Nitrobacter winogradskyi Nb-255: one gene and its partner. The protein of the gene in region 2 binds, or shares a complex with, the protein of the main gene of each other region. Links are inferred from orthologs where the notes say so. Each region holds a gene or a part of one and is shown on either strand. Other genes may lie near its edges.

The links.
Region 1: the proteins of NWI_RS02345 (region 2) and dapF are in contact, whole or in part, in a solved structure (PDB 5YGU), measured with the Escherichia coli proteins. The link is inferred for Nitrobacter winogradskyi Nb-255 from one-to-one orthologs.

What each region holds. Positions count from the first base shown.
Region 1 is NC_007406.1:3,013,453-3,019,594, forward strand. Bases 2,146-5,050 are described here. They hold dapF (diaminopimelate epimerase), read right to left. Parts: upstream 4,082-5,050; coding sequence 3,209-4,081; downstream 2,146-3,208. Other genes in these bases: mtaB (tRNA (N(6)-L-threonylcarbamoyladenosine(37)-C(2))-methylthiotransferase MtaB), read right to left, coding at 2,146-3,209; NWI_RS18035 (GyrI-like domain-containing protein), read left to right, coding at 4,359-5,050. Also shown: NWI_RS14400 (CHASE domain-containing protein), read right to left, coding at 1-1,512; more of mtaB, read right to left, coding at 1,941-2,145; more of NWI_RS18035, read left to right, coding at 5,051-5,087; NWI_RS14425 (SIMPL domain-containing protein), read left to right, coding at 5,084-5,806; ffh (signal recognition particle protein), read left to right, coding at 6,002-6,142. UniProt on the Escherichia coli protein: Involved in the succinylase branch of the L-lysine biosynthesis and in the biosynthesis of the pentapeptide incorporated in the peptidoglycan moiety. Catalyzes the stereoinversion of LL-2,6-diaminopimelate (L,L-DAP) to meso-diaminopimelate (meso-DAP).
Region 2 is NC_007406.1:505,422-511,576, forward strand. What follows is about bases 1,510-4,427. They hold NWI_RS02345 (RNA pyrophosphohydrolase), read left to right. Parts: upstream 1,510-2,671; coding sequence 2,672-3,184; downstream 3,185-4,427. Other genes in these bases: NWI_RS02340 (divergent polysaccharide deacetylase family protein), read left to right, coding at 1,510-2,543; NWI_RS02350 (M48 family metalloprotease), read right to left, coding at 3,368-4,427. Outside these bases: NWI_RS02335 (S41 family peptidase), read left to right, coding at 1-1,189; more of NWI_RS02340, read left to right, coding at 1,341-1,509; more of NWI_RS02350, read right to left, coding at 4,428-4,858; NWI_RS02355 (thermonuclease family protein), read right to left, coding at 5,123-5,902; NWI_RS02360 (GlsB/YeaQ/YmgE family stress response membrane protein), read right to left, coding at 5,978-6,155. UniProt on the Escherichia coli protein: Master regulator of 5'-end-dependent mRNA decay.

The DNA of each region.
Region 1 (6,142 bases), 2.5 Mb from region 2 along the record:
CGCAACGCGGTCCAGCAGGATGATGCCGAAATCGCTGTCCTCGCGTCGGGTCGCCGCACTGGTATTGAATTCTTCCCACCTAAAGCGAAACAGCGCCTCTTCCCCCTCGCCCTCGACTTCCCAGTTCACCACAATATGCGGATGCTTGCCGACCAGCGAAAGTCCCTCGTCGGAATGCGACGCCAGTTCAAAGAACAGCAATGACAGGCTTTGGGCCGCCCGCGCGCTGACCGTGATATCAGGACCATGGATCGCGATGCGGTCGACATGAGGGATGGCGCGGGCTTCGAACAGTCCCCTCAGCTTGACCCCCTGCCACTGGCTCTCGCTGAGCAGAGAAACCACGTTCGACATGGCATGGATCCGGCCGATCAGCAATTCGCGGGCGACTTCGATGTCGGAGCCGTGCCGCAGCGTACGCGTGACGATCGATTGAATCACCGCAAGAATGTTTTTGACACGGTGATTGAGTTCATCGATGACGGCGGTCAACCGCCGCTCGAAGCCGATCCGAACCTGAATTTCCCGGCTCAGCCGCAAATTGTTATAGGCGACATATCCGAACAGGCCGCAAATGATGCTGGTCAGCGCAAGACCGATCGCGGCCACCACCGCGGCCAGTTTCTGCGCGCGATGCGAGGCGTTGGTTTTCGCGTAGTAGCCCAGCGACCAGTCCCTACCACCGAAGGTCACCGTCCGAAACACCGGCGGAGCGGGATCAGCCGTCTGTCCGGGACGCGAAGTGACATCACCGCTGTCGTCGGCGACCAATTCCAGAGCGGGGTTGCGCGGATCTTTCAGCACGACGGAAAACAGCGACAGTTCGTCGTTGGTCAGCATCAGCGACGCCAGCTTGTAGGAAAAGGTAATGAAGCCGGCCGCGGTCCCGCTATTCTCCTGGAACACCGGCGTTGCGATGACCAGCCCGATCGGCCCGTCCCTATCCATCAGATTGAGCGGATCGGACACGACGGAAGTCTTGGTCTGCATCGCTCGGGCGAACATCGGCCCCAGGATCGGATGCTGATCGAGCGAGCGGCCGGGGAATGCGGAGGTTTGCGCATTTTGCGGTTCGACATCCATGATCACGTCGATCGGCTTGTCGAGCGACGACAGATCACGCGAGGCGTCGTCAAAACTTCTGATCTGCGGATTTGGAAAGCCAGCGTTGGCGAGGGCATCACGAGCCTGCGGAAATTCGCCGGACTCAAGGCGCGCGACCCAGGCGGCGAGGACGAAATCGGTCTCAAAGGCATAGATGGAGGCTCGCAACGGGTGGAGCATGTTGGCCTGCATCGCCGAAGGTGACCGAAACAGCCCCGAGGCGACCCGCGCCAAAAGCTCCCGCTGGATGAGACGCTCCTGAACCAGGCTGGCATGAACGTCGATCGCGCGCGACAGCGCAATCCTGTCGATCGCCAGTTCCTGATCATGAGCCCGCCACGCCGCCAGACCGGAAAGAAAAATCCCGATGACTGCGACAAAGCCAATGACAAAACCCAGCCGAACCACGCGCCCTACCCGGAAATCACGAGAATAAAACCATTCGCAACACTGGCTGGCCTTACCATGAACAGCAGCGCCCCCGCGACGATGCACCACATCAATCGTGCCGCGCCAGCCTGGTTCCGCCACCAGGTACAAAAGCCGGGAACGATCGTTAACGGAGTCCGGCCAAGTGATCTTTCAGCGCACACGGATAAAAGATTCAGCCGCGAGCATTCGCCTGCGGCCATGCGCCGCTCATCGCGTTTTCGCGCGAAGCATGTCTTCAGGCTCGATTCGTAAGACCGGGGCCCGTTCGTGAAGAAAACGCGTCAGATCGATACGACAGAGCCTGACTCCTGCGTCCGTCAGAAGGGAAATGGCTGCTACCGCGAGGCCCCCTGGGACTCGAGCCTGGATCCTGTCGACGGCTGCTTCTACCTGGCGCAGCGGGATCAAGCCAGCAGCCGCGTATCGTCGTGCCCTGCCACCCGAACCGTCCGCACGGCGCCGGGCGTGTCTCCCGTCATTGCGACCGGCACGAAATGCTCGGTGCGGCCCTGCGTGCCGCTTTCGATCAGCACCCGGCGCGTCGCACCGACCTCCGCCGCAAGCCGCCGCCGCAGCGCGGCGCCCGCCGCCGCCCGTAACCGCCCGGCCCGATTCCTGACCACCTCAGCCGCGACCGGCGGCATCCGCGCCGCAGGCGTTCCCGGACGCGACGAATAGGGAAAGACATGCAGGAAGGTGAGATCACATTCGGCAACGAGATCCAGCGACCGCGCGAACATGTCATCGGTCTCGGTGGGAAAGCCGGCGATGATGTCGGCGCCGAAGGCTGTGTCCGGCCTCAACCGCCGCACCTGCGCGCAGAAATCGATGGCATCACGGCGCGCGTGCCGCCGCTTCATCCGCTTCAGGATCATGTCATCCCCGGATTGCAGCGACAGATGCAAATGCGGCATCAGCCGCTCCTCGTTCGCGATCGCGTCCATCAGATCGCGATCCACCTCGATCGAATCGATCGACGAGATGCGAAGCCGCCTCATCTCCGGCACCTGCCGCAAGATCTGCCTGACCAGCCCGCCCAGTCGCGGCCCGCCCGGAAGATCGGCGCCATAACTTGTGAGATCGACACCGGTCAGCACGATCTCGGCATAACCGGTTTCAGTGAGCACGCGAACCTGATCGACCACGGCGTCCATCGGCATCGAGCGCGAGTTGCCGCGTCCGAAGGGGATGATGCAGAAGGTGCAGCGATGATCGCAGCCGTTCTGCACCTGAACAAACGCGCGCGGCAGTCCGCCCTGAAAGCCATCGACGAGATGCGGCGCCATCTCGGTCACCGCCATGATGTCGGCGACCGCGATCTTCTTCTCCGCCGCGATCGTCACATCCGGCGCAGCGAAAGCGGCCCGCGCGGCGCGCCACGCTTCGCCCCGCATCTTCTCATCGTTGCCGATCACGCGATCGACCTCGGCCATCTGCGCGAACATCGCCGGCTCGATCTGCGCGGCGCATCCGGTGACGACGATGCGCGCATCGGGCCGCGCGCGCTTCAGGCGACGGATCGATTGCCGCGCCTGCGCCACCGCCTCATTGGTCACGGCGCAACTGTTGACGATGACGACATCCTCAAGGCCGGCCGCTTCCGCGTTGCGACGGATGACCTCGGATTCGAAGGCATTGAGCCGGCAGCCGAAAGTGATGACGTCGACCGGCATCAGGCCACCGACGCGAACAGCGCCGGATCGAAGGCGCCCTCATACTCGAATATGGCCGGACCGGTCATCAGCACATGATCGTCGCGCTCGCGCCATTCAATGGTCAGGCTGCCGCCGGGAAGCGTCATATGAACGATGCGCTCGACCCGCTTGAGCCGCGCCGCCGCCACCGCCGTCGCGCAGGCCGCCGAGCCGCAAGCCTTGGTCAGGCCCGCGCCGCGTTCCCAGGTCCGCATCGTGATGTGATCGCGATCGACGATATGGGCCAGCGTGATGTTGGCGCGCTCGGGAAACACCGGATGGTTCTCCAGCAGCGGCCCGAAACGGGCGAGATCGTAGGCATGGATGTCGTCAACCCAGAAGATGGCGTGGGGATTGCCCATGCTGACAACGGACGGCGAATGCAGCACGGGGGCGTCGATCGGCCCGACCTGGAGTTCGATATAGCGGGTATCGCGGAATTCCTCGGCCAGCGGAATATCCTTCCAGCCGAACTTCGGCGATCCCATGTCAACGCTGTAAAGACCGGGCGCGGAGCCTCGCCAGCAGTTCAAAAGCCCCGCGCGCGTCTCGAAGGTCAGCGCGGTCTTGTCTGTCGCCTCGAAGATCTGTCGCGCGACGCAGCGCATGCCGTTGCCGCACGCATTGGCTTCCGAACCATCGTTATTGTAGATCCGAACGAAGGCTTCGGTGCCCGGAGTGCGCGGGGGCTGCAGAACCATCAACTGATCATAGGGCACGCCGCCGGGCGATGCGACAGCACGAGCCTCCCCGGCCGTGACCGTGGCAGGATTGTCGCGAAGATCGACAACGACGATCTCGTTGCCGATGCCGTTCATCTTGCTGAAAGCGTGATTTGCGAGCACACTCATCGGTTCCAGTTTCCGGATCAACCCCCGGCTCCATCTCACCCGCGTTATATGGTGGCGCACGGTTGTTGACCAGCGCCACAACTCCCGTGATCAATTCACGCAAGTCCGCCGCAAGCGCCCCATGCCCGCCACGATGCGGCATGACATATCGGTCTTGTTCTGTCATGGGACGAACGCCAGAGTCGCGTATTCAGCACCTTCATCCCTCCACCTGCACCAGCGGCCAAGGACCGGGTCTCGCGGACATCGGTCAGCACGACCAGGGAGACCCTCCTCGATGAACCGCCTTCGCTTCTTTTTCCCCCTCGGGATAGCCGCCATATCGGGGGTCATGCTGCTGGGGCTATCCGCCTTGCTGGCCGAAACGCCGCCTGCGACGCCTCCCGGCGCGACGGCGCCCGCTGCCGAGGCTCCGCCAGCCGCGCCGGCCCCGCCCGGAACGACCGCCCCCGCCACGCCGACTCCGCCCCCGGCCGAGGTGCAGACACCGGAAAACCCGACCGCGGAAGCCCCCAAGCCGCCGGCGACCGCACCCGTGCAAACGGCCGACCCCTTCGGCGAGGAACACACCCTGACCCCGAAGACCGTCCTGTCACTGCGAAACACCGCCACCTGGGACACCGCCTTCGAAACGCTGATCGATTCGTTCAAGTCGCTCGCGGCCCTGCTGGACAAGCGGGGCGTCAAGCCCGCCGGCAACATGATGATCGTCTATACCTCGACGGACGATAACGGCTTCTCGTTTCTGGCCGAAATCCCGGTCGATCAGGAGATCAAGGACCTGCCCAAGAACATGAGCATGGGTAAATCACCGGAGGGCAAGGCGCTGAAGTTTGTACATCGCGGCTCCTATGACAACATGGACAACACCTATGAGGCGATCACAAACACCCTCGACGACAGGAAGCTTGAAGCCAAGGATACCTTCATCGAGGAATATACGACCGATCCCCTGAAGACCGAGGAAGACAGCCTGGTCATCGATGTCTATGTCCCGCTGAAATGAGAACCGTCATGCAGAACCGGATCCCGCTCGCCATCGCCATCGCCATCGCCACCACCACCGCCTTGATCCCGCTGGCCGCGCAAGCCGATACGCCGCCGCCAATGATCTCGGTAACCGGCGAGGCCACGATCTCCACGCCGCCTGACCTTGCCCAGATCGAAGCAGGCGTCACGACCGACGCCAAGACGGCGCGCGAAGCGTCCGAAGCCAACAATGCCGCCATGAGCAAGGTGCTGGCCGCGCTGAAAAGCGCCGGCATCCCCGAGAAGGACTTTCAGACGTCGCGGCTATCGCTGCAGCCGCAATATACCAATCCGAATCGCTCAAGCCCCAGCGTCCTCTCCGGCTACCGCGCCACCAACCGGGTCGCCGTCAAGCTGCGCGACATCAGCAAACTCGCCGGGGTGATCGATACGGTGACCGCCGCCGGCGCCAACGACATCGGCGGCATCAATTTCGCGGTCTCCAACGCATCGAAGCTGCTCGACGACGCCCGCGCCGAGGCGGTCGCCGACGCGCGGCGCAAGGCTGAAATCTACGCCAAGGCGGCAGGCGTCTCGCTCGGCGCGCCGCTCAGCATTTCGGAGCACGGGAGCTCTGCGCCGGTCATGTATCGCCGCGCCGCGATGCCGATGGCCGCGGAGGCCGCCATCGCGCCCGGCGAGGAAACGCTTCGCGTGACGGTCGGCATCTCCTGGGAGATCAAGGCCGCGCCATAAAGCGCGGCCCGCCGATCGGCTTGACTCGGGCGGGCCAGTGCCTGTAAATCCGCCCGAATTCTCGAAAAGACTTCTTTTCGACCCGCCGACCGGCCGCAGGGGCCGGAGGTCAACGCCCGACAGCGCTGTGCGCCCTCGGGCGCAAACGTGTTTTGGGTTTAGGTCTCACGGACCCTCGGAAGACAGGAACGGCTCATGTTCGACAATCTGTCGGAACGGCTCGGCGGCATTCTCGATCGGCTGACGCGGCGCGGCGCGCTGACGGAAGCCGATGTCGACGCCGCCATGCGCGAGGTTCGCCGGGCGCTGCTGGAAGCCGACGTCTCGCTCGACGTG
Region 2 (6,155 bases):
CACCGATTACGTCGAAAAACCCGATGACAGCAAGCTGGTCGAATCGGCCATCAGCGGCATGCTCACGGGTCTCGATCCGCATTCGAGCTACATGGATGCAAAGAGCTTCCGCGACATGCAGGTCCAGACCCGCGGTGAATTCGGCGGCCTCGGCATCGAGGTGACGATGGAGGATGGCCTGGTCAAGGTGGTCTCGCCGATCGACGACACGCCGGCGTCAAAGGCGGGGATCCTCGCGAACGACATCATCACCAATCTCGACGACGAGGCGGTGCAGGGCCTGACCCTCAACCAGGCCGTCGACAAGATGCGCGGCCCGATCGGCACCAAGATCAAGCTGAAGATCATCCGTAAGGGACAAGATAATCCGATCGACGTGACGCTGGTGCGCGACAACATTCGTGTCCGCTCGGTTCGTTCGCGGACGGAGTCCGACGACATCGCCTATATCCGCATCACGACCTTCAACGAGCAGACCACCGAGGGACTGAAGAAGTCGGTTTCCGACCTCCAGAGCCAGATCGGTGACAAGCTCAAGGGGTATATCATCGATCTGCGAAACAACCCCGGCGGGTTGCTCGAGGAAGCCGTGACCGTTTCAGATGCCTTCCTCGATCGCGGCGAGATCGTGTCGACGCGCGGGCGCAACGCCGAGGAAACCCAGCGGCGCAGCGCGCATCCGGGTGACCTCGCCAAAGGCAAGCCGGTGATCATTCTGGTCAACGGCGGATCGGCATCCGCGTCGGAAATCGTCGCCGGCGCGTTGCAGGACCACAAGCGGGCGACCCTGATCGGCACCCGCTCGTTCGGCAAGGGCTCGGTGCAGACCATCATTCCCCTCGGCTCCGGCAATGGCGCGCTCCGGCTGACGACCGCGCGCTATTATACGCCCTCGGGCCGCTCGATTCAGGCCAAGGGCATCGTTCCGGATATCGAGGTGCTTCAGGATGTGCCCGATGAATTGAGGTCACGGACCGACACCAAGGGCGAGGCTTCGCTGCGGGGACACCTGCGAAACGGCAACGACGAGAAGACAGGCTCGCAATCCTACGTCCCGCCGGACGCCAAGAACGACAAGGCGCTCAAGATGGCCGGAGACCTTCTGCGCGGCGTCAAGATCAACGCCTCTTCGCCGCCCTCCAACAATAAAGCGGCGATCGAAAAGCCCGCGAACAAGGCGGCGAACTGATCCTTTGAAGGGGTGCGGTGTTTCGGAGCCGGGCGGCCTTTGGGGCCGCCCGGTTCGTTTGCGTGCCGGTTACTGCAAGTCGCCTGATCTCGCATTGCCGCATTTTGAAAGCGCCCATGGTATCCTCGATTGGGGATGATTCGAGGGGGCCATGACCGATACGACGGACGATCTCAGCACGCCGCTGGGACAGAACCCCGCGCCCAGGCGCCGCTTACGGCTTCCTTTCTCGCTGCCTCAGGCCACGGGATTGTTGTTGGGATCGATCCTCGTCGTCTTCCTGGGTTTTGTTTTCTTCAATCACGATCCTCTCGGCGGTGAACCCAAGGCGCGGGTGGCGATCCGGCAAGCCCCGGTCAGCGACGACAAGCCCACGGCCATCCGGCCGCCACCGCAACAGCCGGACAGCGCCGCCGTCACCGCTCCATCTGCCAACGGACAGAAGACCATCACCATCATCGACGGATCCAGCGGATCGCGTCAGGACGTCGTGGTTTCCGGTCCAGGTCCTGATGCTGCCGACGCCGGATCAGCGAAGGCGGTAGTGGGGGTCGATCAGCGTCTGTTGGAGAAGTCGCGTCATGGAATGATTCCCGTTGCCGCCGCCGACGGGCTGAAACCTTTCAAGGCTTATGCGGCGGGTACCGAGGCGGATCGCGCGAAGGCTGCGAAGATGCCGGTGGTCGCCATCGTGGTCGGCGGTCTCGGCGTCGGTGCGACGAAAACCACCGATGCGATCATGAAACTGCCGCCAGCCGTGACGCTCGCGTTTACACCCTATGGCTCCGATCCGGGCAGACTGGTGGCGCAGGCGCGCGCGCAGCGCCACGAAGTGCTGTTGCAGGTCCCTATGGAGCCTTATGATTATCCCGACAACGATCCCGGACCGCAGACCCTGCTGACGACACTTGGCGCGGAGCAGAATATCGATCGCCTGCACTGGCAACTGAGCCGCTTTCAAGGCTATGTCGGTTTGACCAATTTCATGGGCGCGCGTTTTGTCGCCGCGGCTGCGGTCATGCAGCCATTCATGCACGAGGCGGCCAGGCGCGGTCTCGGATATCTCGACGACGGCGCTGCGCCTCTGAGCGTCGCGGGTCGGCTTGCGGAAGGGCAGGCCATGCCGTTCGCCAGGGCCGACCTTATTGTTGACGCCGTTCCGACCTCGGTGGAGATCGACAAGGCGCTCGCAAGGCTTGAAGACTTGGCCATGAAACGAGGCGTCGCCATAGGCATGACATCGGCGCTTCCGGTATCCGTCGACCGAATTGGCGTCTGGATCAAGAGTCTCGAAAGCCGTGGCGTGATGCTTGTGCCGTTGACAACCGCGATGCTGAAATCAAAATCGACCTAAAGCTCCAGATTGGTTGCACGCGTTTTCTTCACACCGACCGGTATCCAATTCGCTTGAAAACGCTATAAGATCAGCATTCGTATCCGTCCCGTTCTCAGAGCGGTGGAGGCGCACGGGGCATTGATGGAATGACACGTTACGACGATCTACCCTATCGCACTTGCGTCGGCATGATGCTGATCAACGAGCGGGGGCTGGTTTTCGTCGGTCGCCGCGCGGGCGTTGAGCAGGTCGATGACAGCTACGTCTGGCAGATGCCGCAAGGCGGCGTCGATCCCGGCGAGGATACGTGGCTCGCAGCGAAACGCGAACTCTATGAGGAGACCAGCGTTCGTTCGATCGAGAAGCTTGCCGAAATCCCGGATTGGCTGACCTACGATATTCCGCGTGTCGTGGCCGGCCGGGCGTGGAAGGGCCGTTACCGCGGTCAGCGCCAGAAGTGGTATGCGGTGCGCTTCATCGGCGAGGACAACGAGATCAACATCGCGAACCCCGGCGACGGTCACAAGCCGGAATTTACGGCATGGCGCTGGGAGCCGATGCAGAATCTGACCGGGTTGATCATCCCGTTCAAGCGTCCGGTCTATGAGCGCGTGGTCAAGGAGTTCGCGAGCCTCGCGGGCGCTCAAGCCGGAACATAACCCCAGATTCGTTAGAGATTTTTCGCTCTGATAATCGGAAGCGGAACTCTCAGATCTTGATTTGACGTGTTTTCTTCAACTGCGAACCATTTCGCTTGAACCGAGATCACATCATGATCATGAATCGGCTCGAACTCATGACGAGGGTCGTTGAAGTCCACCCCGGATGTCCGGTGACTCGCATCAGTCCACCACGATCTTGACCCGGTTGCCGACCTTGACCTGGGCCCGAGGGTCGAGGCCGTTGAGGACGCGAAAGCGCTCGGCCGGATGATCGACGCCCGCCATGCGGTGCGACAGTGATTCCACGGTATCGCCCGGTTGCACGGTGATCACCTTGATACGCAGTGGTCGCGCGGCCTGAATCTCGCCCAGCGTCAAGCGGCGGAAGGAAGCGACCGTTTCGCGCGCGTTGCGTTCGCTTTCCGTAGTCTTGCGGCGGGCGGCGAAGATGAAGCGGTAAACATCGCTGCCGAAGCGCAAGGCATAGACGCGGAACTGCCATTCCTCCCCGCTGGCGACCGCCGATGCCGCGGGAAAGCCGTTGATGGTCAGTTCCTCGGTCGACGCCTTGTTGACGTTTTCCATCCACCCCGAATTGAGGTACTCGGTGAGTTTCTGTTCCGCCGGCACCCGGACCACATCAAAGCGCATGGCCTGACTGCCGCCCTCGCGAATGCCGATAACCGCCTGAGCCGTGTTGTCCAGCGTAAAGGCTTCCGGCGCTTGGAAGGTAAAGCCCAGCTTGGGGTGCAGGAAGCGCCGGCCACGCACGAATCCCTCACTAGGGTCCTCGCCGTAAACGATATTGTCGATCGCGTTGAGATAGGTCTCGCGGTCCCGTTCGCCTTGCGCGGGAGCACTGTACTGGCGCGCATTGGCCTGCGCGTTCTGGACACGCTCCGGCGTTGCGGGATGCGACGACAGGAAGTCCTGCGAGCGGGGGTCCAGCGACGGCTTGCCGGCCTTAAGCGCCGCATTGCGCTCCATTGCAGCAAGGAAGCGGGCCGCGCCAAAAGGATCGAAATGGGCGCGCGCCGAAATTCCGACGCCGATTCCGTCCGCCTCGAATTCCTGGGCACGCGAAAAGCTCGCCAGCGTCAGTTTGGATTTGGCGAGCGCCAACGCCGTCAGATCCGGGTCGGTTCCCATCTCGGTCACGACGTGGCTGACGAGGGCGGCCTGCCGCGCCTGGTCCTCGCGGATTGTCGCGTGCTTGGCGAGAACGTGCGCCATTTCGTGCGACAGCACCGAGGATAGTTCCGACGTATCGTTGGCCAGCGCGACCAGGCCGCGCGTCACGTAAAGCTGGCCGGTCGGCAGCGCGAAGGCGTTCACCGCGCCCGAATTGAGGATCGTCACCTTGTAGGTGAGGTCGGGCCGTTCCGACACCGCCACCAGCCGCTCGACCGTCCGGTTGATCAGTGCTTCAAGTTTCGGGTCGTCATAGGCGCCGCCATACGAGGCGAGGATGCGCTTATGCTCGTGTTCGGACTTCGGAGTAGGGGCCGCCGCCCGCGCGGGCTTCACCGATTTGGCGGATGATGGAGAGGCTGTCTGGAACCGGGTGATGTCACCGCATCCGCCGAGGGCGAGCGTCGCGCAGAGCAGCATGACAGGCGCCGCCGAAAGGCGGATCGCTTCTGTCCCGCGCCATACTGGGCTCGCCGTCATGGCTGCAACGTTCTCCCTAGGATCGAAAATTCTATTCCAGCATTCCCGATCTGTTCAGCAAAACCCGACGGCAAAATGCCGACATCCCACCGCCGCATCTTACCACGCCAGCGCAGCCCCCGTTCTAAAAGTTGATGCTGGCAGAACCCCGTGTCCTTTGTCTATCGCGTTTTCGAACGAAGCGAATACCGGTTTGCATGAAGAAAACGCGTCAAATCAAGATTATAGAGCCTCGCTTCTGATTCCATCAGAAGCGAAAGGGCTCTAGTCGTCCTCCGCATCGATCTGCCCAACGCGGAATACCTCGATCCGCGGTCCTCCGCGCCGTTCGACCCAGCCGCGGACGCGGACCCGCCGATGTTCGAAAGACCTCGGCGCGACACCTGCCGCCTTGAAAGACGGCATGATGCGTTTTGAAATAGTCGCGGCAAAGTCTCGTGTCCAGCGTGGGCCGAAGTTGAGATACAGGGTTCCGCCAGCCTGCCTGATAGACCGGACGTGACCTTCCACGATCGTAAACCGACCGATACGCGTCAAAATCTCATCCGGACGTTCGGCGCTTTTGATCACGGACGATTCCGCCCAGATTCCCAGACGGCCCTGCCGCGCGACCGTCTCAGCCGCCGCAAGCTCCGCCGCGCAAGCCTTGTTGGTGACGTCAGCGGAGGCCAACGCTTCGCCGCGCGCCAGAAGCTCGCTCTGCACCGAACGCGCGGTGTGGTCGAGAAACAGCAAGCCGGTTTGCCGGCCATAGCGATCCGGATCATCGTGCTCGCCGCGCAGGATCACATGCTGGCCGATCAACCCCGCGAGGTTCGAGCGGCGATCATCCGATTTCAGCGCCACCACTTCGACGCCGGCAAGACGGACGTCGCGGCCATCTTCGAGGCGGAGCGTCCGTGCGTCGATGACAGCGCTGACGACGCCTTCACCCTGGATGTCCAGTTGGCAACCGTCGGCAAGCGCCGGCACGGTGGCGAACGATATCGCGGAGAGCGGCACCGCGAACAGGAGATTGCAAAAGCATCGCGGTACGGCCGTCATCTGACAGCCGCACCGTTCAGAACTGTCTCCTGATTTACCGGGACCCTCGGAGCATTGTCCGAGGGTCGGGTTGCGTTATCTTGGTCCGGAAATCGCACCGCGTGCGACCAGCCTGTTCCAGATGAACAGCACCACCACCGCGCCGATGGCGGAGGTGATGAAGCCCGCGCCCTGATCTGGACTGTAATGGCCGATCTGCTGCCCGATGAAAGTGGCGAGAAACGCACCGGCGATGCCCAGCACCGTGGTGAGA